3 regions of the Chryseobacterium sp. II3a genome follow, and region 2 is predicted to be linked to each of the others. Evidence: riboswitches for the same ligand, from Rfam matches in the RefSeq annotation. Region 2 holds a riboswitch; each other region holds the start of a gene.
The links. A riboswitch is a leader RNA that binds a small molecule or an ion and turns the genes downstream of it on or off. The one in region 2 is predicted to bind S-adenosylmethionine.
Positions count from the first base shown of each region.

Region 1: another riboswitch for S-adenosylmethionine. It lies ahead of AC3HD6_RS05685 (SusC/RagA family TonB-linked outer membrane protein); the one in region 2 lies ahead of AC3HD6_RS18280 (TonB-dependent receptor plug domain-containing protein).
Region 3: another riboswitch for S-adenosylmethionine. It lies ahead of AC3HD6_RS04840 (alpha/beta fold hydrolase); the one in region 2 lies ahead of AC3HD6_RS18280 (TonB-dependent receptor plug domain-containing protein).

Region 1 covers NZ_JBYPZJ010000002.1:183,558-190,471, reverse strand. Annotated here, with positions in the region: gene pckA (phosphoenolpyruvate carboxykinase (ATP)) at 1-1,193, shown strand, start outside; gene AC3HD6_RS05700 (type II 3-dehydroquinate dehydratase) at 1,376-1,783, opposite strand; gene AC3HD6_RS05695 (helix-turn-helix domain-containing protein) at 1,814-2,767, opposite strand; gene AC3HD6_RS05690 (hypothetical protein) at 3,160-4,407, shown strand; SAM riboswitch class I at 4,722-4,819, shown strand; gene AC3HD6_RS05685 (SusC/RagA family TonB-linked outer membrane protein) at 4,903-6,914, shown strand, end outside.
Region 2 covers NZ_JBYPZJ010000008.1:174,533-181,446, reverse strand. Annotated here, with positions in the region: gene AC3HD6_RS18285 (alpha-amylase family glycosyl hydrolase) at 1-2,275, shown strand, start outside; SAM riboswitch class I at 2,375-2,480, shown strand; gene AC3HD6_RS18280 (TonB-dependent receptor plug domain-containing protein) at 2,575-5,019, shown strand; gene AC3HD6_RS18275 (APC family permease) at 5,027-6,325, shown strand; gene prfA (peptide chain release factor 1) at 6,474-6,914, shown strand, end outside.
Region 3 covers NZ_JBYPZJ010000002.1:13,998-20,911, forward strand. Annotated here, with positions in the region: gene AC3HD6_RS04835 (ACT domain-containing protein) at 1-1,182, opposite strand, end outside; gene AC3HD6_RS04840 (alpha/beta fold hydrolase) at 1,213-2,151, opposite strand; SAM riboswitch class I at 2,214-2,321, opposite strand; gene AC3HD6_RS04845 (MGH1-like glycoside hydrolase domain-containing protein) at 2,510-5,125, shown strand; gene AC3HD6_RS04850 (OsmC family protein) at 5,346-5,765, opposite strand; gene AC3HD6_RS04855 (DUF58 domain-containing protein) at 5,832-6,914, opposite strand, start outside.

The sequences.
Region 1 (6,914 bases), on a different contig from region 2:
TTACTAATATGTTCATTCGTCCTTCTCACTATGAGCTTGAAAACTTTGGAGAGCCAGATTTCACAGTAATCAACGGTTCTAAAACAACAAACCCGAACTGGGAAGCTCAAGGATTGAATTCTGAAAACTTCATCATGTTCAACCTTACTGAAAAGCTACAGATCATTGGTGGTACTTGGTACGGAGGTGAAATGAAAAAAGGGATGTTTGCTATGATGAACTATTACCTTCCATTAAAAGGTATGGCTTCAATGCACTGCTCTGCTAATGTTGGAGAGAAAGGTGATGTAGCTTTATTCTTTGGTCTTTCAGGAACAGGAAAAACTACATTGTCTGCAGATCCAAAAAGATACCTTATCGGTGACGATGAGCACGGTTGGGATAACAATGGTGTATTCAACTACGAAGGAGGATGCTATGCTAAAGTTATCGACCTATCAGAAGAAAAAGAACCGGATATCTTCGCTGCAATTAAGAGAGATGCACTTCTTGAAAACGTTGTTGTTAACAATGGAGTAGCAGATTATACAGACGGATCTATCACTGAAAATACAAGAGTTTCTTACCCAATCTATCATATTAACAAGATTGTATTGCCTTCTAAAGCAGGACATGCTAAAAAGATTGTTTATCTTTCTGCGGATGCATTTGGAGTACTTCCTCCGGTTTCTATCCTGAATGAAGATCAGGCTCAATACCACTTCCTTTGCGGATATACTTCTAAATTAGCAGGAACTGAAAGAGGAATTACTGAGCCTCAGCCATCTTTCTCTCCAGCATTTGGTGAAGCATTCCTTACATTACACCCTACAATGTATTCTAAAACATTGATCGGAAAAATGAAAGAACACGGAGCTAAAGCATATTTGGTAAATACTGGTTGGAATGGTACTGGTAAGAGAATTTCTCTAAAAGACACAAGAGCAATCATTGATGCCATCATTGATGGTTCTATCGATAACGCTCCTAAAACTCAGGTTCCAATCATGAACCTTGAAATTCCTACTGAACTTCCAAACGTTTCTACAGGCATCCTTGACCCTAGAGATACATATGAAAATGCTTCAGAATGGGAAGAGAAAGCAAAAGATCTTGCTTCAAGATATATCAAAAACTTCGAACAGTATTGTGATACTGAAGAAGGTAAGAGATTAATTGCTTCAGGACCTCAATTACAAGAACAAACTATCTAATCATAGATATAATACAAATAGAAAGCCTCATCGTAGATGGGGCTTTTTTATTTTTACTCGATTAAGCTGACTTCGCAGATGTTTGGGGACAAACATGAACCTTATAAAAATAAGATCTGCTTAATCTGTTAAATCTGCGAACAAAATATTTATACATTCACATCTGAAGATTCATCATTTGATTATTTCAGACTAAGGATAGCCAATCTGTATCCATCCATGCCAAATCCGGATAAAACAGCATCAGTGTTAGCCGCTGTAACAGACTTCTGTCTGAATTCTTCTCTTTTGTAAATATTGCTGATGTGAACTTCAACTTTAGGCTTTCGGATATTCTTCAGGCAGTCAGCGATAGCATAAGAATAATGGGTGAAAGCACCTGGATTGATTACAACAGCATCGAAATCATCTTGCTGAAGTCTATTGATCAGCTCTCCTTCGATATTGGATTGATAGTAGCTTATTTCATGAGTGTGGAACTCAGATTGTAAGTTTTCCAGATAGGCTTCCATGGAAACAGTTCCATAGATTTCAGGTTCCCGGGTGCCTAGTAGATTAAGGTTAGGGCCATTTATAATCAAAACTTTCATATAAAAAATTTACCCAAAGATAAATATTTTCTATTCACCATAAGTGTCACCTGGCTTTAAGTTTTGCTGAATGTATTCAGAAGGAGTAATCCCTTCTATCTGTTTGAAAACCCTATTGAATGTTGATTGGTTAGAGAATCCGGCTTCAGTATAGACATACATTAAAGTTGCTTTTTGAAAATCAATTTCGTTAAAAAGCTTTTTTACGTGTTCAATTCTATATATATTGAGATAGGTATTGAAATTAGGATGTCCCTTATATCGAATTGCTTTGGAAATATAAGAACTGTTAACATCAAGGGCAACACTTAATGCGGAGAGGTTAAATTTAATATCTTTGAAAAGCTTATTTTCTATCATGGATGTTTCGATTCTTGCAAAAAGTTTCTCCATACTTTCATGGTCAATATCAGTATTTTCTGATAAAATCTCTGTTTTTTTTATCTTTTTTACTTCAGATTTGTCTGCTGAAATTTGTTTAAGTTGTAATAATACCTCCTGTTTTCCAATTTTGTCCTTATAATAAAGGAGCAGAGCCACAACTAAAATATTTGAGGTGATTAAAATTATATCTGAGAATAGAATTTGTTGTTGAGTGTGTTTAGGGAAATTGTAAGAGAAATTATTAGCAATAATAGAAACTACAACAATATGAAACAGACTATAGAGTGTATATCTTAAAACTACTTTTCTGGAGAAGAATACAGATGCACCTAAAGGAATAGGCAACAGCCAGCAAAAGTTCATAACGGAGTTATTCCAGAATGCGAGTATTACATAAAAGCTGTATAGAGGTGCTGTTATTAGATATAGATGTACAAGGGTATTGATAGAGAACTTTTGTCTTACCAATAAATAAAAGAGTCCTAATGATATTGCCCCTCCTGAGATATACCAGGACATGGTATTATTGTGAATAAAAAAAGTGAAAGCGATAGCATAAATTCCTAGGATGATAGTCATAAGAAGAATATATCTATCCATTAATTCTTTTTTTAATTTTTCTATTTTTTCATCTTTTATGTTCATTCAATAATTTAATTGTTTTTGAGATATTTAATGATTTTCATATAAATGACTGGTTTAAATATTTGATTTTCAGACATTAACACTTGTTTAAGTCATTTTCAGGATTCTCATTTAATATCCTGTTTTTTTGAATTATTAATTAAAATATTTTTGTGGATCAGATTTTAACTAAAAAATATTTTTTATGAAGGTTCTTCTTTTTTAAAAGAAAATATTAAATATAAAAAGATTTATGAGAACTATAGAAAAAAAGTATTTAAAAAAAATGCACAGAAATTTCAAATAAGCAGTATAGCATAAAACACAAATGTCCATATAAAATACAAATGAATTTAAAAAAAATTATTATGAAGAAAATTATTTTACTGATTGCGGGTTTTGCCTTTGCATCTATGTATTCGCAGGTTGGAATAAACACTTCAAATCCTCAGGGAATTTTCCATGTAGATGGTGCAAAAGATAATGTGGCAACTGGTACTCCGACTTTGGCTCAACAAGCCAATGATTTTGTAGTAACCTCGACTGGGAATGTAGGTATTGGCACTACCACACCCAATGCCTCTGCAATTTTAGACATCAATGTAGATGGTCTTGCATCAGGAAATAAAAAAGGATTATTGGGCCCCAAAGTAGCACTTACCTCTCAGACAGATCAGGTTACAATCCCTTCACCTGCAACCGGGTTGTTGGTGTACAATTTAGGAACTGGGGGACTTGTTTATACAGGATATGTTTTCTGGAGCGGTACTGAATGGAGAATCTTTAGTAACGGATCTCTTGCTCCTGGAAAAGTAGAAAGTATTGTATGTAACGGGGTTACACTTTCTCCAAATACTTATACGGCCGGAGTTCCTTACACGGGTACAATGACTGTACCTTATACAGGGGGAAACGGAGGAGTATACGGTGCTCAGACTGTGGGACCTGTAAATGGACTTACTGCAACATTGTCACCGGGTAATTTTAATACAGGCTCAGGAACTCTAAGCTATACAATATCAGGAGTTCCTACAGTCACAAGCCCTATTACTACGACATTTCCATTGAGTATCGGAGGACAGACATGCGCTGCAACAGTGGGTGCAGGAGGTGGAATTTCTCCAGGTGAGCTTTTATATTACCACGGATCAATTCCACGTAAAACAGCTTCTTTTTTGTTGAGTGATTTCCTTTCTGATCTGCCGGTATTGAATAAGACGTTTAGGATTGATGCTTTCATAACTGCGCCGGGAGCTTTTGACAATACGAATGCTACTACCAATATGGCGCCCCGTCTTTATAATATTACTCCGTCAAATGTAAAAGTATGGGTCTCAGAAGTATCAACTCACACAGGGGACTCACATGGAGCTAACCTCTTAATTTTTCCAAATAATTATGCTGAATTTGATGATGGAGTTTATCTTACACAAGCGAGAAATGAGACTGTGACCTTTGATGTAACTACGGTGGATAATAAATGGTTTAGAGTATATTATGTATTACGTATTGATAATAAATCTACTGTAAGTAATGGGAATGGAAATACTACAACAGATTCCAGTACTGCAGATAACACATTGGAAGTTTATATTTCTATTCAAAGATTATATTAATGTTAAAATAGTATGATGTGCGTGATAAGAGTTGCTTGTAAAAGCAGCTCTTTTTTTTGATCTATTAATAGGAGAGAGGCTATCAATTTTTAAACAAGAAATCATTTAAGTTGGTATGGTTAGGATTAATCTAGGTTTGGGTTATTTTTAATGATATTTGTCATATTTGTGAAAATGATAATTTTTTATAACTATTTATATTAGCAGGTTTTAATTAAAATTTATATTAATTTTTGAAAAATTATCATTAAAAAACTATAAGTCCACTTGTTTTATAGACTAAAAGTTTATAGCTTTGCAACCATATTTCGATCGGCTTATAAAGAAAGATGGAGGGAACTGACCCTACGAAGTCTTGACAACCTGCATTCGTGTAAGGTGTTACATTCAGCCTTTAAAGGAAAAATAAGCATTTGGTTTATCGTATTTATCGATGCCCTTTGCTGACTTTTCAGTAAAGGGCAAAATTTTAATATATGATAAATAAAATTGATTATGATTAATAAAAATTTATTCAATTCTAAAGTTTGGATTCCGCCAGTTGCAGCATTTTTCTTAGGAGTTGTAGGGGTAAGCGGGCAGAATTCCAAACCTAAAAAAGATACCCTTAAGGAAAAGGAAATTGATGAAGTAGTGGTGGTAGCCTATGGGAAGGCTAAAAGAAACAGCTATACCGGTTCAGTAGCAACCATTTCCAGTGACAAAATCAATAACAGACCTGTAACCAATGTAACAAAGGCATTGGAAGGACAGGTTCCGGGAATTCAGGTTACTGGCGCTTCAGGACAGCCTGGAGCAACGTCTACAATCAGAATTAGAGGAGTAGGTTCAGTAAGTGCTTCCAGTGAGCCTTTGTATGTTGTGGATGGAATTCCTTTTGACGGAAATATCAATGCAATCAGCCCTAACGATATAGAATCTATCAGTGTTCTGAAAGATGCTACAGCAAGTGCTTTGTATGGTTCAAGAGGAGCAAATGGAATCATAATTATTACTACAAAGTCAGGTAAAAAAGGAGAAGCAAGAGTAAATCTTAATATCAGCCAGGGGTTCTCAGGCAGAGCGGTAAAAGATTATGAACAGGTGAATACGGATCAGTATTTCCAATTATATTGGGAGGCGATGAGAAACGGATATCAATCAGGTTCAATATCTGCGCAGCAGGCAGCCCAAATGGCAACAGATAATATTATATCTAATTTAGGAGTTAATCCTTATGGAGCTAATTATCCAAAACCTATAGGAACTGACGGTAAATTATTACCTGGAGCCAAAGCCTTATGGAATGATGACTGGAGGGACATTTTGCAAAGAGTGGCTTCCAGAAACCAGGTAGACCTTGATATCAGTGGTGGAAGTGAAAAAAGTAATTATTTCTTTTCATTAGGATATCTGGATGATAAAGGAATGGCGATTGAGTCAGGATTTAAAAGATATAATACAAGATTAAAACTCAATTCTGAAGTTAAAAGCTGGCTGAATGTTGGAGTAAACTTAAGCTATACCAACAGTATTCAACAGGCTCCAAGTTCTTCAGATTCTAAAGCTAGCAATGTTATTCAGGCTGCAAGAGTAGTTCCGTCTTTCTATCCTTATTATGAAAGAAATCCTGATGGATCTTATGTACTGGATGCAGAAGGAAACAGAGTGTATGATTTTGGAAAATACAGACCCGCTGTAGCACTTCCGAATCAGAACTTAGCCGCAAGTTTACCATTGGATAAAAATGAAAATAAGATCGATAACTTCTCAGGAAAAGGATTTGCGGAATTAACGTTCCTTCCGGAATTGAAGTTTAGATCAAGCTTTTCCGTTGATATGGTTAATTATAATGAGCATTATTATACGAATCCACTTCTTGGGCAATCAAAAGAGACTGGAGGTTCTGTTTCAAAGTTAAATAGCAGAACACTTTCTTATACAACCAGTAATATTCTTACCTATGATAAGAGATTTGGAAAACATCATATTAACGTATTGGGAGGTCACGAATTTTACAAATACGATTATCAGGTTATTTCAGGGAGCAGACAAGGTTTTTCATTACCTAATTATTATGAGCCTGATGCAGCCTCTTTATTGGTAAATTTTGGTGGAAACAGTGATAAATTAAGTTTATTAAGTTTCCTTGGAAAGGTAGAGTATGATTTTGATAATAAATATTTCTTATCCGCATCTACAAGGGCAGACAGTTCTTCAAGATTTTCAAAAGAAAATAGATGGGGTACATTCTGGTCGGTAGGAGGATCCTGGAAACTTTCAAGTGAAGAGTTTATCAGAAACCTGAATTTCTTTAACACATTGACATTACGTGCAAGTTATGGAGGGCAAGGAAATGATAAATTACAGAAACCAAACGGTTCACCGCTGTATTATGCATATCCGGAATTATATAGAGATTATGCCCTTGCCGGTGAGCCTGGAAAAACATTGGAAAAAGTAGGAACTCCAAATCTGAAATGGGAGACCAATCTTAATTTGAACTTAGGACTTGAGTTTGCTATCCT
Region 2 (6,914 bases):
TTCTCAATCTTATTCCTATAGCTATACTGTTTCACAAGATGCCAGTATGGAACTGATTGCCACAGAAGGAGGTAGGTCTAAAAGTGCAACGTTTATTTTGCAAGTTCCCAGAAATGTAGTTTCTGAAGCTATTCCGGATTGGATCAGACAAGGAATAAATTACAGTCCAATAAATCCTACAAAGGTTGGGCTCGCTTTGTATGCTCCTCACAAAAACTTTGTTCATGTGATCGGAAGTTTCAATAACTGGACAGTGAATGATACTTATCTGATGAAAAGGGATACCGTCAATCCGGATCTTTACTGGATTGAGCTGAATGGATTGACACCACAGCAGCTTTATACGTTCCAGTACAGAACAAACGATTTGAGAAGGGTCGCGGACCCTTATTCTCCACAGATCTTGTCTTCTTATGATGATCCATGGATTTCATCTTCCACATATCCGAATCTTCCGGTATTTCCAGCTGGGCAGAGCTTTGAGGTTTCAACATTCAAACTGGGGCAAACTCCTTATAACTGGCAGACAGGCAATTTTCAAAGACCAGCTAAGGAAGATCTTGTGGTGTACGAGTTGCTGTTAAGAGATTTTACACAGGAAAAAAACTGGCAGTCTTTAATTAATAAAATCTCTTATTTAAAAAACTTAAAAATCAATGCCATTGAATTACTTCCTATCATGGAATTTGACGGGAATCTTTCCTGGGGATATAATACTTCTTTCCATTATGCCTTAGACAAGGCGTATGGAACTCCGGAAAAATTTAAAGAATTTGTTGATCTGTGTCATCAGAATGGGATTGCTGTCATTCTGGATGTGGCTTTTAATCATGCAACAGGACGTTCTCCTTTGGTAAGACTTTGGAATATTGATCCGGATGGTGACGGTTACGGTGATGTGGCGGCTGATAACCCTTATTTCAATCAGGTTCCGAAGCATTCATACAATGTGTTCAATGATTTTAACCATAGTAGTCCTTCAACTCAATATTACGTTGAAAGATGTCTTCAGCAATGGTTGACAGAATACCGTATTGATGGCTTCCGTTGGGATCTCACGAAAGGATTTACGCAAAACTGTTCTGAAAACGATGAGAACTGCACCAACGCTTATCAACAGGACAGAGTGGATATTATGAAGCATTATGCAGACAGACAATGGGCCCTTGATCCAAACTCTTATATGATATTCGAACACCTTGGTACGGATGCAGAAGAACAGCAATGGGCTAATTACAGAATAGCAGAAGGAAAAGGAGTGATGCTTTGGAATAAACAAACAGAGCCTTACAATCAAAATACGATGGGGTATAAAGATAACAGCAATTATGATCGGATGAATCATAGTCTTCATGGCTTTACCAATATGCATGCTGTAGGATATGGAGAAAGTCATGATGAAGAAAGACTTATGTTTAAAAACCTTGCTTACGGAGCTGTTAATGGAAGTTATAGTGTGAAGAATTTGAGTACAGCTTTAGAAAGAATGAAAACATTTGGAGCCACTTTCTTTACCATTCCCGGTCCAAAAATGATCTGGCAGTTTGGAGAGCTGGGCTATGAATTCAGTATCAACCGATGTGCTGATGGAAGTATCAGCAACGGGTGCAGAACTGATGAAAAGCCTGTAGCTTTCACATTAGGATATGACAGTGATGTTAACAGAAAAGCAGTGTATGATACATGGGCAAAGATTATTGATATCAGAAATACCCATCCGGTATTCAAATCAAAAACTTATAGTATAGAATCCAATAACCTTGCAAATGATCCTGATGGATTAATCACAAGGATTTATATATATGATACTACCATCAATGGAATGAAAAACGTAGTCGTTCTGGCGAATTATTCTACAGCTGTACAAAATGTTATTCCTTATTTTCCGTATGTTGGACAGTGGAAAAATTTGATGGATGAGACTGTTTCAAATATTGTGTCAACTACTGCACCCATTACTTTGCAGCCTGGAGAATTCAGAATTTTTGGAAACAATGCCGGATCTTTATCTACGTCTGATGTGAATGCAGCAAACAAATTATCTCTTCAGATCGCTGATAATCCGATCAAAAATGGATTTGCTAAACTGATTTTCAACAAAGCCAGGAACGGAGAAATCATCATTTTCGAAATGAGTGGTAAAAAGCTTGATGCGTTCAAACTGGATAAAGAAAATGGTACTTATGAACTGAAGATCAATTATCCATCCGGAACTTATCTGGTTCATCTGAAATCAGAAACAGGAATCGCTATTCAAAAGATGATTGTAAAATAAATAGAAAGGCAAATTGGCAATTCAGCGAATTTGCCTTTTTTCTTTATAGGGGGTAATTCGCTTTTTGCATATTTGAAAAATTAGTCTACCTTTGCACTAGATTTATCAAGAAAGGTGGAGGGATTTGGCCCAATGAAACCTTAGCAACCTGCATAATTCCTGAAATGTAAAGGTGCTAATTCCAACCCGGTGGGGGAGATAAGTGAAGTCAATATTTCTATATGAATTCCATTTCTTGAAGTCTTGTGTAGCTGCAGAATCATCTGCGGAAGAATATTTATTAATTGGCAAGAACAAAGATGAAAAAACTAAGCACAGCTGTATTATTGCTGGGGACAATATGGGTCGCTGCCCAGGAGCAGGAGGAAAAAGAAAAACAAATCGAAGACATTATCATCGTAGGAAACCGTAACGTTAAAAGAACAAAACTGGAAACACCGGTTCCTGTAGATGTGATCAATATTGATAAAGTTCAAAGATCGTCTCCGCAAATGACGGCTCAGGACCTTCTGAATTATGTAATCCCTTCATTTAATTCCGTAAGACAATCTGCTTCAGACGGAACGGAACATATTGATCCTGTTACTTTAAGAGGAATGGGACCTGATCAGGTTTTAGTATTGCTTAATGGGAAAAGAAGACATACAACCTCCCTGGTAAACTATCAGAATACGGTAGGGAATGGATCTGTAGGTACAGATTTAAGCACCATTCCTGTTATTGCTATTGAAAAAATTGAAGTGTTAAGAGATGGTGCTGCTGCACAATATGGTTCTGATGCTATTGCCGGAGTGATTAATATTATTCTAAAAAAGAATGCCGGAGCTTCCGCAAGTTTAACCTATGGATTAAGTGGAAGAAATGACGGCGATACTTACCAGGCGGGAGTTAATTATGGAACATCTCTTGGGAAAAATGATGGATTTGTCAATCTTTCATTGCAATTAAGCCACAGAGGAAAAACAACGAGAACCCAAAATCACGATCTTGATATTTTCGGAAATAATTTTGCCTACGAATTTGCAGACAATCCAGATATTGCAAGACAAAATGATGATGATGAAATAAGAAGAAGGGGATTAACAAGAGACTATTTTAATTTCCAGATTGGAGACGCGCAAATCAGACAGGGGCAATTGTTTTTCAATGCAGAATATCCTTTGGGCGATAACTTTAAGTTCTATTCTTTTGGTGGATTCAGTATTAAAGAAGGGAAAGGATATGGTTTCAGAAGACTTCCCAATGAAGATTTTAATATTGTTAAAGAAATATATCCCAACGGTTTTCAGGCAGTCCTGAATTCTCAGATTTATGATATCTCTTATGCTGTAGGAGTGAAGTATAATGTCAACAATTGGCTGATTGACCTGAGCAATACCTTTGGAAATAATACTTTCAACTATAATGTAAGCAATACCAATAATGCCTCTCTTGGGATCAAGTCTCCAACACAGTTTTATGCGGGAGCTCATAGCTTTTTGCAAAATACGGTCAATCTTGATGTTTCAAAAAAAATCAAGAACTTCAATATCGCATTCGGTGGAGAGTTCAGATTCGAACAATATCAGATCAAAGCAGGAGACGAGGCATCTTATACCCAATATGATGAAAACGGAAATATAGCAACAAAAGACTCTAAAGTCATTGGTGCGGGAGGTTCACAATCTTTTATAGGTTTTTCACCAGACAATGCCTTAAAAAAAGACAGACACGCCACTGCAGTATATGCTGATATTTCTTATGATCTGGATAAAAAGCTGAATATTGATGCCGCTGCCAGATATGAAAACTATTCAGATTTTGGGAGTACCCTGAACGGAAAGTTAGCAGTAAGATATGAGTTTATAAAAAATTATGCAATAAGAGCGGCCGTAGGAACAGGATTTAGGGCACCATCATTACAGCAGCAGTATTTTAATAACTCGTTTGCAGATATTTCTACCTCTGGTGAGGGGATTGTAAGGAAAGGAATTTTTAATAATGATAGTCAGGCTGCTCAGGTTCTGGGGTTTGATAAATTAAAGCAGGAAACATCCGTTAATGGGAGTGCAGGATTTACTTTACAGCCGGTTAAAGGCTTATTTATTACTGTAGACGGATATATTATTAAAGTGAAAGACAGAATTGTTATTACCAGCAATATTACAGATTCCAGATTATCTGATCGTAATGTAGTGGGAGAAGGAAATCAGGTGGAAAGCGGCAGATTCTTTGCTAATGCCATTGATACTGAAACGAAAGGAGTGGATGTAGTTGTTTCTTATGATTGGAAACTGGCTGGCGGAAACTTAAATATCAACCTTGCCGGAAATTATACCGAAACCAAAATTACAGATTTCCATTTCCCGGAGAATTTGGAAACCCCACAAAAAGAATTCTTTGGCCCGGATCAGATTAATATCATTGAAACCCTTTCTCCTAAAACAAAAGCATCACTTGGGCTGACCTATGGAATTGGAAAATTCAATTTTCTCGTGAGAAATACCTATTTTGGTAAAGTAATTAGAGATGGTTACCCTTTCGGAGAAGTTCAGGAGTTTGCACCAAAAGTAGTAACTGATGTGAGTGTAGGCTATGATATCACAAAGAATATCAACTTTACAGTAGGGGCCAACAATGTATTTGATGTTTTCCCGGATCTTCAGATTTATAAAAATTCATATTACGGAGTATTCAAATATGCACCGGTTCAGATGGGTACATTAGGAAGCTATTTCTTTGGAAGGCTTAATTTTAATTTTTAATGAATACATGAGTACTGCTTCACATAAGATTGGCTGGAAAACAGCCGCAGCCATTGTAGTTTCCAATATGATAGGGACAGGTATTTTTACAACCCTGGGATTTCAATTATCTGATATTACCAATACCTATAGCATTTTTTTATTATGGATAATCGGAGGCATTCTGGCGTTGTTCGGAGCTTTCTGCTATGCCGAATTAGGCTCTCACTTTAAAGGAAACGGGGGTGATTTTATCTATCTTAAAGAAACATATCATCCCTTATTCGGATACCTGATAAGCTGGATTTCCCTGATTATCGGATTTTCTTCACCCGTTGCATTGGCGGCTTTAGCCATGTCAAAATATCTTACTGTGTTTGAGTATTCATTTGGAAATGGCTTTGCGATTGCCGCTATATTTTTAGTAGCCATTACTTTGTCATTCAGTTTAAAGACTTCAAGCCGGTTTCATAATTTTTTTACGTTTATCAAAATTGCCTTTATTATTGTACTGGTAATCTTGGGTGTAGGATTATCAGACTCTCCGGAGATTGGAAACAGTCTGAACTTCAGTGACAGCTGGCAGCATGAAATTATGCTTCCTGCCTTTGCGACTTCGCTGGTTTTTGTTACCTATTCTTATACCGGATGGAACTCTGCATCCTATATTGCCGGAGAAATAAAAGATGTTCAGAAGAGTCTTCCTAAATCACTGATCATAGGAACTGTTTTTGTGACAGTAAGTTATATTCTGGTAAATTATATTATGCTGAAACATGCTCCGGTAAGTCAATTAGTAGGAAAAGAAGATGTAATGGGCGAGGCTGCAGTAAATATGCTTGGGCTTTCCTTTGGAAAAATTGTGAATATTTTTATCGCATTACAGCTCATTGCAACCATCAGTGGTTATCTGTGGGTAGGATCCAGGCTTACCCAGGCTTTTGCAAAAGATACCCGGATCTGGAAACCGCTTTCTGTGGGGAATAAAAAAGGAATTCCGGTAAGAGCTATCTTTGCCCATGCGGTTATTGCTGCCATTATTATTTTGACCGGAAGTTTCAAAGAAATCTTTGTGTATACTGCTTTTATTCTTCAGCTATTTGCCAGCTTAGCGATCTCGACAGTCTATTTTCTTAAAAAGAAAGATAGAAAAATATTTAGGTCCAATGCTTTTTATATTTTTCCGACTGTTTTTTTACTATTCAGTATTTATATTTTATATTTTACTTTTATTCATAACCCTAAAGAAAGTTTGATAGGATTGGGAATTATTGCGGTAGGACTCATTTTATATTGGATAGACAGAAGACTCTCCAAAGGAGTTTAAAGAGAATATTGGAAACATAAAAAAGCAGATGAGGTAATTGGCAAATGTATCTTTTTACCGTTTTATGCCCTTGATCCCTAATGCTCAAAAATTTATACTTTAATTTTGAATTAATAATCCTTATCTTTGCACCCACAAAAATTCGACAATGTCTAAATCATTAATTCCAAAATTAGAAGCTATAAAACAAAGATATAATGAGGTTGCAGACCTTATTATACAGCCTGATGTCATTTCAGACCAAAAAAGATATTCTTCTTTGAACAAAGAATATAGTGATTTGGGAAAAATTGTAAGAGTTTACGATCAGTATAAAGGTGCTTTAGACAGCATCGAAGAATCTGACGAAATTATTGCAGATGGCTCAGATAGAGATCTTGTAGATCTTGCAAAAGAAGAAAAATTAGAAGCACAGTCTAAACTTCCAGGATTAGAAGAAGAACTTAAAGTTCTTTTGATTCCTAAAGATCCTGCCGATGACAAAAACGTTATCGTTGAATTACGTGCCGGAACTGGTGGTGATGAAGCCGCAATCTTCGTGGAAGATGTGTACAGAATGTATACCATGTATTTCAAAACAAAAGGATGG
Region 3 (6,914 bases), on a different contig from region 2:
TTCAAGTAAGCTTTCCGGAACCAGATTCTGAATATTGATATCTTCGAATTCATTGATCAAGTCTAGTTCTCTTGCTAAAATCAATAGCTTTCTTGCTACATCATTTCCTGACAGATCTTCTCTTGGATCCGGTTCTGTGTATCCTTTTTCAAGAGCTTCGTTGATAATTGTGGAAAACTTATCATTTCTCAAAGAGAAGTTGTTGAAAACATAGCTCAATGTTCCAGAGAATACTCCTTTGATTCTTGTTATATTTTCTCCTGAAAGGTGTAATAATTTGATGGTATCAATTAACGGAAGACCAGCTCCTACATTGGTTTCATACAGATAACGTCTGTTGTTTTTACTCAACGTATATCTTAGTCTTCTATATTCTTCGATAGGAAGAGTGTTAAAGATTTTGTTGGAAGAAACAAGGTCAAATCCATTTTCAGCTAATGCATGATAATTTTTTACAAAATCCTTACTTGCAGTATTATCTACTACAATCAGATTCTCTAATTGATTTTCGTTGGAAAAATTAATCAGTTCCTCAACGTCTGAAGAATGTTCTGCTGTTAAAACCTCATCAGACCAATTATGATCGAATCCTTTTTTGTTGAATGCTATTTTCTTTGAATTCGCTACTGCAACCACTTTCAGATCTACTTTTTTACGTCTTTTGATCTCTTCTGAAGATTCAAGGACTTGCTGAATTAATGTTTTTCCTACATTTCCATGGCCAATAATTGCAAGATGAACGGTCTTCGGTTTTTTGAAGATCTCAGATTCTATAATGTTTCTTGTTTTTTCATCCTGTGAAGAAGTTACTACGATGTTTACTCTATTTTCACCGGCAACCTGATTTAAAAGCAATGGGAAAACATTGTTTCTCGCTAGTTCTGCAAAAACCTTATTGGAGTCTTCTGCTACAAAGCCAATTACAGAAACATTATTGATACTATATATTTGAGATACTTTTCCTGATTTTCTTTCTGCTTCAAATTCATCAATCAGACAAGCTACTGCCTTTTCAGCATCATTTTCGTGAACCAGAATAGAGATTCCGTTTTCAATAGCTTGCTGAGAAATGACTCCCACACTGATACGCGCTAAAGTAAGCGCTTTAAAAATTCGTCCATCAATTCCGATTTCCCCTAAGAAATCTTCTCCTTCAAATTTGACAATTGATCTATTCTTCAAAAATTTTATTTCTTTAGCATTTTTCATTACTTATAAAATGTTTTTTATGATATTATTTAATTGTTGATATTCCATTAGGAAGGCATCATGCCCGTGTATAGATTGGATCTCGTGATAAGAGATATTCTCCTTTTTCTTTTTCAGATTCTCAAAACACATTCGGATTTCAGAAGCCGGGAAGAATAAATCTGTATCTACGGAGATCATGTGCATTCGTGCTTCTATGGTCTCCAGAACTGTTTTATCAGTATTGATATTCATCAGCAAATGATTCATCAGCTTATACGCTTGTAAACTAAATCTTTCGTTTAATGCGTTACCATGATAAACCAGCCAGTCTTCCGATTCCAGGCGTTGCTTGTCCTGATTGTATTTATTTTGAAATCTGTCGTTAAGTGATTCAGGAGTTCTATAGCACAACATCGCATGGATTCTTGCTTTTTGTAATGGTTCTTCTTTATCATTCAATAAAAATTTCTGAACCATACATTGTGCATGAAGCCAATCATGAGTTCTGTAATCGCAGGCAATGGGAATAAAAATTTCTGCCAGCTTTGGTTGTTTTGCTAACATTTCCCATGCAATTCCCCCACCCAAAGAGCCTCCAATAATGGCGTATAGATTTGTAATATGTAAAGCTTCCAGCCCTTTCAGAAAGATATTGGCTATATCTGAAGGGGTAAAGTCTTCATAATCTTCAATTAAAAAATGATCGTATCCATTTCCAGGAATATTAAAACACAGAACTGTATATTTATTGGTATCAATGATTTGATTTTCTCCTACCAGTTGTTTCCACCAGCCTTTTTCTCCGGATACATTCGAATTTCCGGTAAGGGCATGGTTGATTAAAATGACAGGAGCTGTAAACAGGTCTTTCCCGAAAAGCTCATAGCTTAACGAGATATTGTATTCCTTTTGGGAATGGGTTTGATACGAAAGATTAATATAGTTTAGTTCTGTTTTCAATTCTATTATATATTTTAATACAATTGAAAATGCCACAGGAAATGGCTGAAAAGAACTTCAGTAAGTTATCTGTCCAAAATAATTTTGGTAGAACGTAGCACCTTCTTTGCTTGCGCAAAGGGTTGCTAAGGTTTCATAGGGTCTAATCCCTCAACCTTTCTTGATAACATTTTCAATATTTGAATGAACGAATGGTGCAAAGGTAGTTCTTTTCTTTTAAAATCAAAAAAAAATTAATTTAATATTTAAAAAAGCCCTTAAATACTAGTATCTCAAGGGTATATTAATTATTCTTCAGACAAAAATAATTGGAATTATTTTTCAAAAAAACTACCTTCGTATGGAAAAATGATGATATATGATCGCCGAAAAAGAAAGATTACAAGATACCAAATGGAAAAACTGGGGACCTTATGTAAGCAACCGGCAATGGGGAAATGTAAGAGAAGATTATAGCCCGGACGGGAATGCATGGAACCACACCAATCATAATAACGCAGAAAGCTATGCCTACCGTTGGGGTGAAGAAGGTATTGCTGGAATTTCTGATGTAAAACAGCTGTTCTGTTTTGCTCTTTCATTCTGGAATAAAAGAGATAAAATCGTTAAGGAGCGGTTCTTTGGTTTGAGTAATCCTCAAGGGAACCATGGTGAAGATATCAAGGAAATTTTCTATTATCTGGATAATACACCTACTCATAGTTATATGAAGATGGTTTATAAATATCCAATCAATGAATTTCCTTATGACGAGCTTGTTGCAGTAAACGGAAAACGCAGCAAACAGGAACCGGAATATGAGATTTTTGATACCGGAATTTTTGATAACGATGCTTATTTTGATATTTTCATTGAATACTGTAAAGCTGATCACAATGATATTCTGGTCAGAATAACAGTTTGTAACCGAAGCCAACAAGATGCACCCATAGTAGTAGCTCCTACTGTCTGGTTCAGAAATAACTGGAAATGGGGATACAATACCTATAAAGCTGACATGCATGCTTCTTATGACGGAAGTATTAATATTGAGCACGACAGTATTTCTATTAAGAAGTTTTATTCAAGAAAAGACAATATACAAAGGGTATTCTGTGAAAATGAAACCAATACCCCAAAGCTGTATGGAGCTCCACAGGCAGAAAACACTTATTTCAAAGATGGGATCAATGATTTTATTATTCATCGCAGCAATACAGTAAACCCTGAAAAAAGAGGAACAAAAGCTTCTTTTTTAATTGATGAACTCATTGATGCCGGACAATGTGAAACCTTTGAATTCAGACTTTGCCCTGAAGCCACTGCTGAACCTTTTGAAAATTTTGATGAGATTTTTACCACAAGACAGGCTGAAGCAGAAGAATTTTATAATGAAGTTCAAAATGATACAACCAATGAGGACGAAAGGAATGTTCAAAGACAGGCTTTTGCAGGACTTCTGTGGAATAAGCAGTTTTATCATTACAATATTGGCAAATGGCTGAAAGGGGATCCGAATTTCGAGGCTCCGAGAAATTTTAACAACTATGTAAGAAATACAGAATGGAACCATCTTCACAATAAGGATATTATTTCCATGCCTGATAAATGGGAATATCCTTGGTATGCAACATGGGATCTCGCTTTTCACTGTGTTCCTCTGTCTATCATTGATGCTGAATTTGCCAAGGGACAGCTTTTACTCCTTACCAAAGAATGGTATATGCACCCTAACGGACAGCTGCCAGCCTATGAATGGAATATGAGTGATGTAAATCCACCAGTACACGCTTGGTCGTGCTTCAGGGTATTTAAGATTGATGAAAAAAATAATGGAAAACCCGATTTATTATTCCTTGAAAAAGTCTTCCAGAAACTTCTTCTGAATTTTACCTGGTGGGTGAACCGAAAGGATAAAAACGGAAAAAATATTTTCGGGGGCGGTTTCCTTGGGTTGGATAACATCGGAGCCTTTGACCGAAATATGGTGTTAGAGGATGGACAACACCTGGAACAAGCTGACGGAACAAGCTGGATGGCAATGTATGCCCTGAATATGATGCGCATTGCCATGGAATTGGCCCAATACTACCAGGTATATGAAGATATGGCCATTAAATTCTTTGAGCATTATCTTTATATCGCAGAAGCTATGGAAAATCTGGGTGAAGGAACGAAAGGTCTATGGAATGAAGAAGATGGCTTTTTCTATGATGTTCTTCAGCTTGGAAATGGAAACAGCGTTTCTTTACGTTTAAGAAGTATTGTTGGATTAATCCCTCTATTTGCTGTAGAAATTGTAGATCACCGCCTTCTGGAAAAGATGCCGAACTTCAAAACCAGAATGGAGTGGATTTTAAAAAATAAGCCTGAGCTCACCAAACTTGTTTCTCACTGGGATGAAGAAGGCCAGGGAAGAAAACACCTGATGAGTATCCTTCGCAAGAACAGGCTGACAAAAGTATTATCGAGAATGCTTGATGAAAAAGAGTTCTTAAGCTCTTACGGAATCCGCGCCATGTCTAAAGTATATGAGGAAAATCCATTTGTATTCTCTGTTCACGGCCATGAAAATGTAGTGTATTATACTCCCGCGGAAAGTGACAGCAGAATGTTTGGCGGTAACAGTAACTGGCGTGGCCCTATATGGTTCCCGATTAATTTCCTGATTGTAGAAAGCTTACAACGCTTTCATTATTATTACGGGAATAGCCTGAAAGTAGAATTCCCAACAGGAAGCGGTGAAAAGAAAAACCTGGATGAAGTGGCTCAGAATATCAGTAAAAGGCTTTGTTCTATCTTCTTAAAAGATGAGCATGGACAGCGAGCCTTTAATGGGGGAAATCCAAAGTTCAATTATGATGAGCATTTCAGAGACTATATTACCTTCTTTGAATACTTCCATGGAGATAATGGACGTGGTGTAGGTGCTTCTCATCAGACTGGATGGACGGCTACTGTTGCGAAACTTATAAAACCAAGACTTACCTTTTAATGAGCAATGAATAATAAATAATGAGTAATAAAAAAACCGGGATATTTCATCCGGTTTTTTTGTATGTATATTTTTGCATGAAGCCTATGTGCCAATGTCGTAAGAATTTTTAAACCACATAGGAGGTACATAGCTCTTGGGGGACATATTACTCATCAATTATTTTATTCGTGCATCCACCGCCAAATAAAAAATGAGGCTTAAAGGCCTCACTATAGTTTTAAATTTTTTCTCCGTTTACAAATACTTCGTATCCTATTTCTACATTAGGTTCTAATGTTTTTGATACAGAACAGTATTTTTCAAAAGATAATTCTGCAGCCTTTAAAGCTTTCTTTGGATCAATTTCTCCTTCTAAAAGAAACTTCACCATAATTGATTTGAAAGGTTTAGCATCATCTACCTGAACTCTCTCCCCCTCTACTTCTGCCTGGAAACTTTTGATTTCCTGACGCTGCTTCTTTAAAATAGAAACTACATCTATTCCACTGCATCCTGCTACTGCCATCAGCACACTTTCCATTGGAGAAACTCCTTTAGCACCCGGCTGAGAGGTATTATCTAAAAGGATCGAGTTTCCCTGGCCGTTTGTACATTCAAATAAAAAGTCGTCGTTTATTCTATTAAGTGTTATTTTCATTGTTGCTTATTGCTTATTGCTTATTGCTTATTGCTTATTGCTTATTGCTTATTGCTTATTGCAAAATTATAAAATTCCTCTGGCTTTTATCTCCAAATATTTATTGATAACATCGATATTCAAATTCTCAGGAAGAGTATATACTGTGTAAATACCATACTTTCGGAGTTCCTGAATAATCAACTTCTTTTCAAATTCAAATTTTTCAGCTACAATTTCATCATAGATTTCCTGCATGCTTTCAGGGTTCTTGTTAATAAGAGTCTGCAATTCGGAGTTTTTGAAGAAGACTACAACCAGCAAGTGGTTCTTGGCAATTCCGCGAAGATATTTTAGCTGACGGTTTAATCCGTCCAACGTTTCGAAATTGGTAAATAAAAGAATGAGACTTCTCTGATTGATAGAATATTTTATATCCTGGTATAATCTATTGAAATCGCTTTCAAAGAAATCTGTTTTAATATTATAGAGGGCTTCTGATATTTTCTTAAGCTGCCCGGATTTATTTTCGGCGGCTATTTTATTCTCAGCCTTTTTCGAGAAAGTCATCATTCCTGCTCTATCTCCTTTTCTTAGAATAATATGAGACAGAGCCATGGTTGCATTGATTGAATAATCTAAAAGACTTAGACCTTTAAAAGGCATCTTCATCGTTCTTCCTTTATCAATCAGCATAAAAATACGCTGTGATTTTTCATCCTGAAATTGATTTACCATCAGGCGATTGGCTTTAGAAGTCGCTTTCCAGTTAATCGTTCTAATATCATCTCCCGGAACATACTCTTTGATTTGCTCAAATTCCATAGTATGCCCTAGTTTTCTTACCTTTTTGATTCCACCCAGAAGAAACTCACTCTGTAAAGCCATCAACTCATATTTTCTGAGATGGATAAAAGACGGATAAGACGGCAGCATTGCATCTTTCTGGAAATTAAATCTTTTCGAAACAAACCCTAAAGGTGATGAAGCATACACATTAAGACTTCCGAAATGATATTCTCCTCTTTCTTTGGGTTCTAAACTATATTGAAAGAATGTGTTGGCACCCGCATTAATTGGCTTTTCAATTAGAAAATCTCTTTTCTGAAACTGAAACGGGATTTCATCAATAATCTTAGTATTGATTGTAAAGCTGTAGTTATTTTTAAT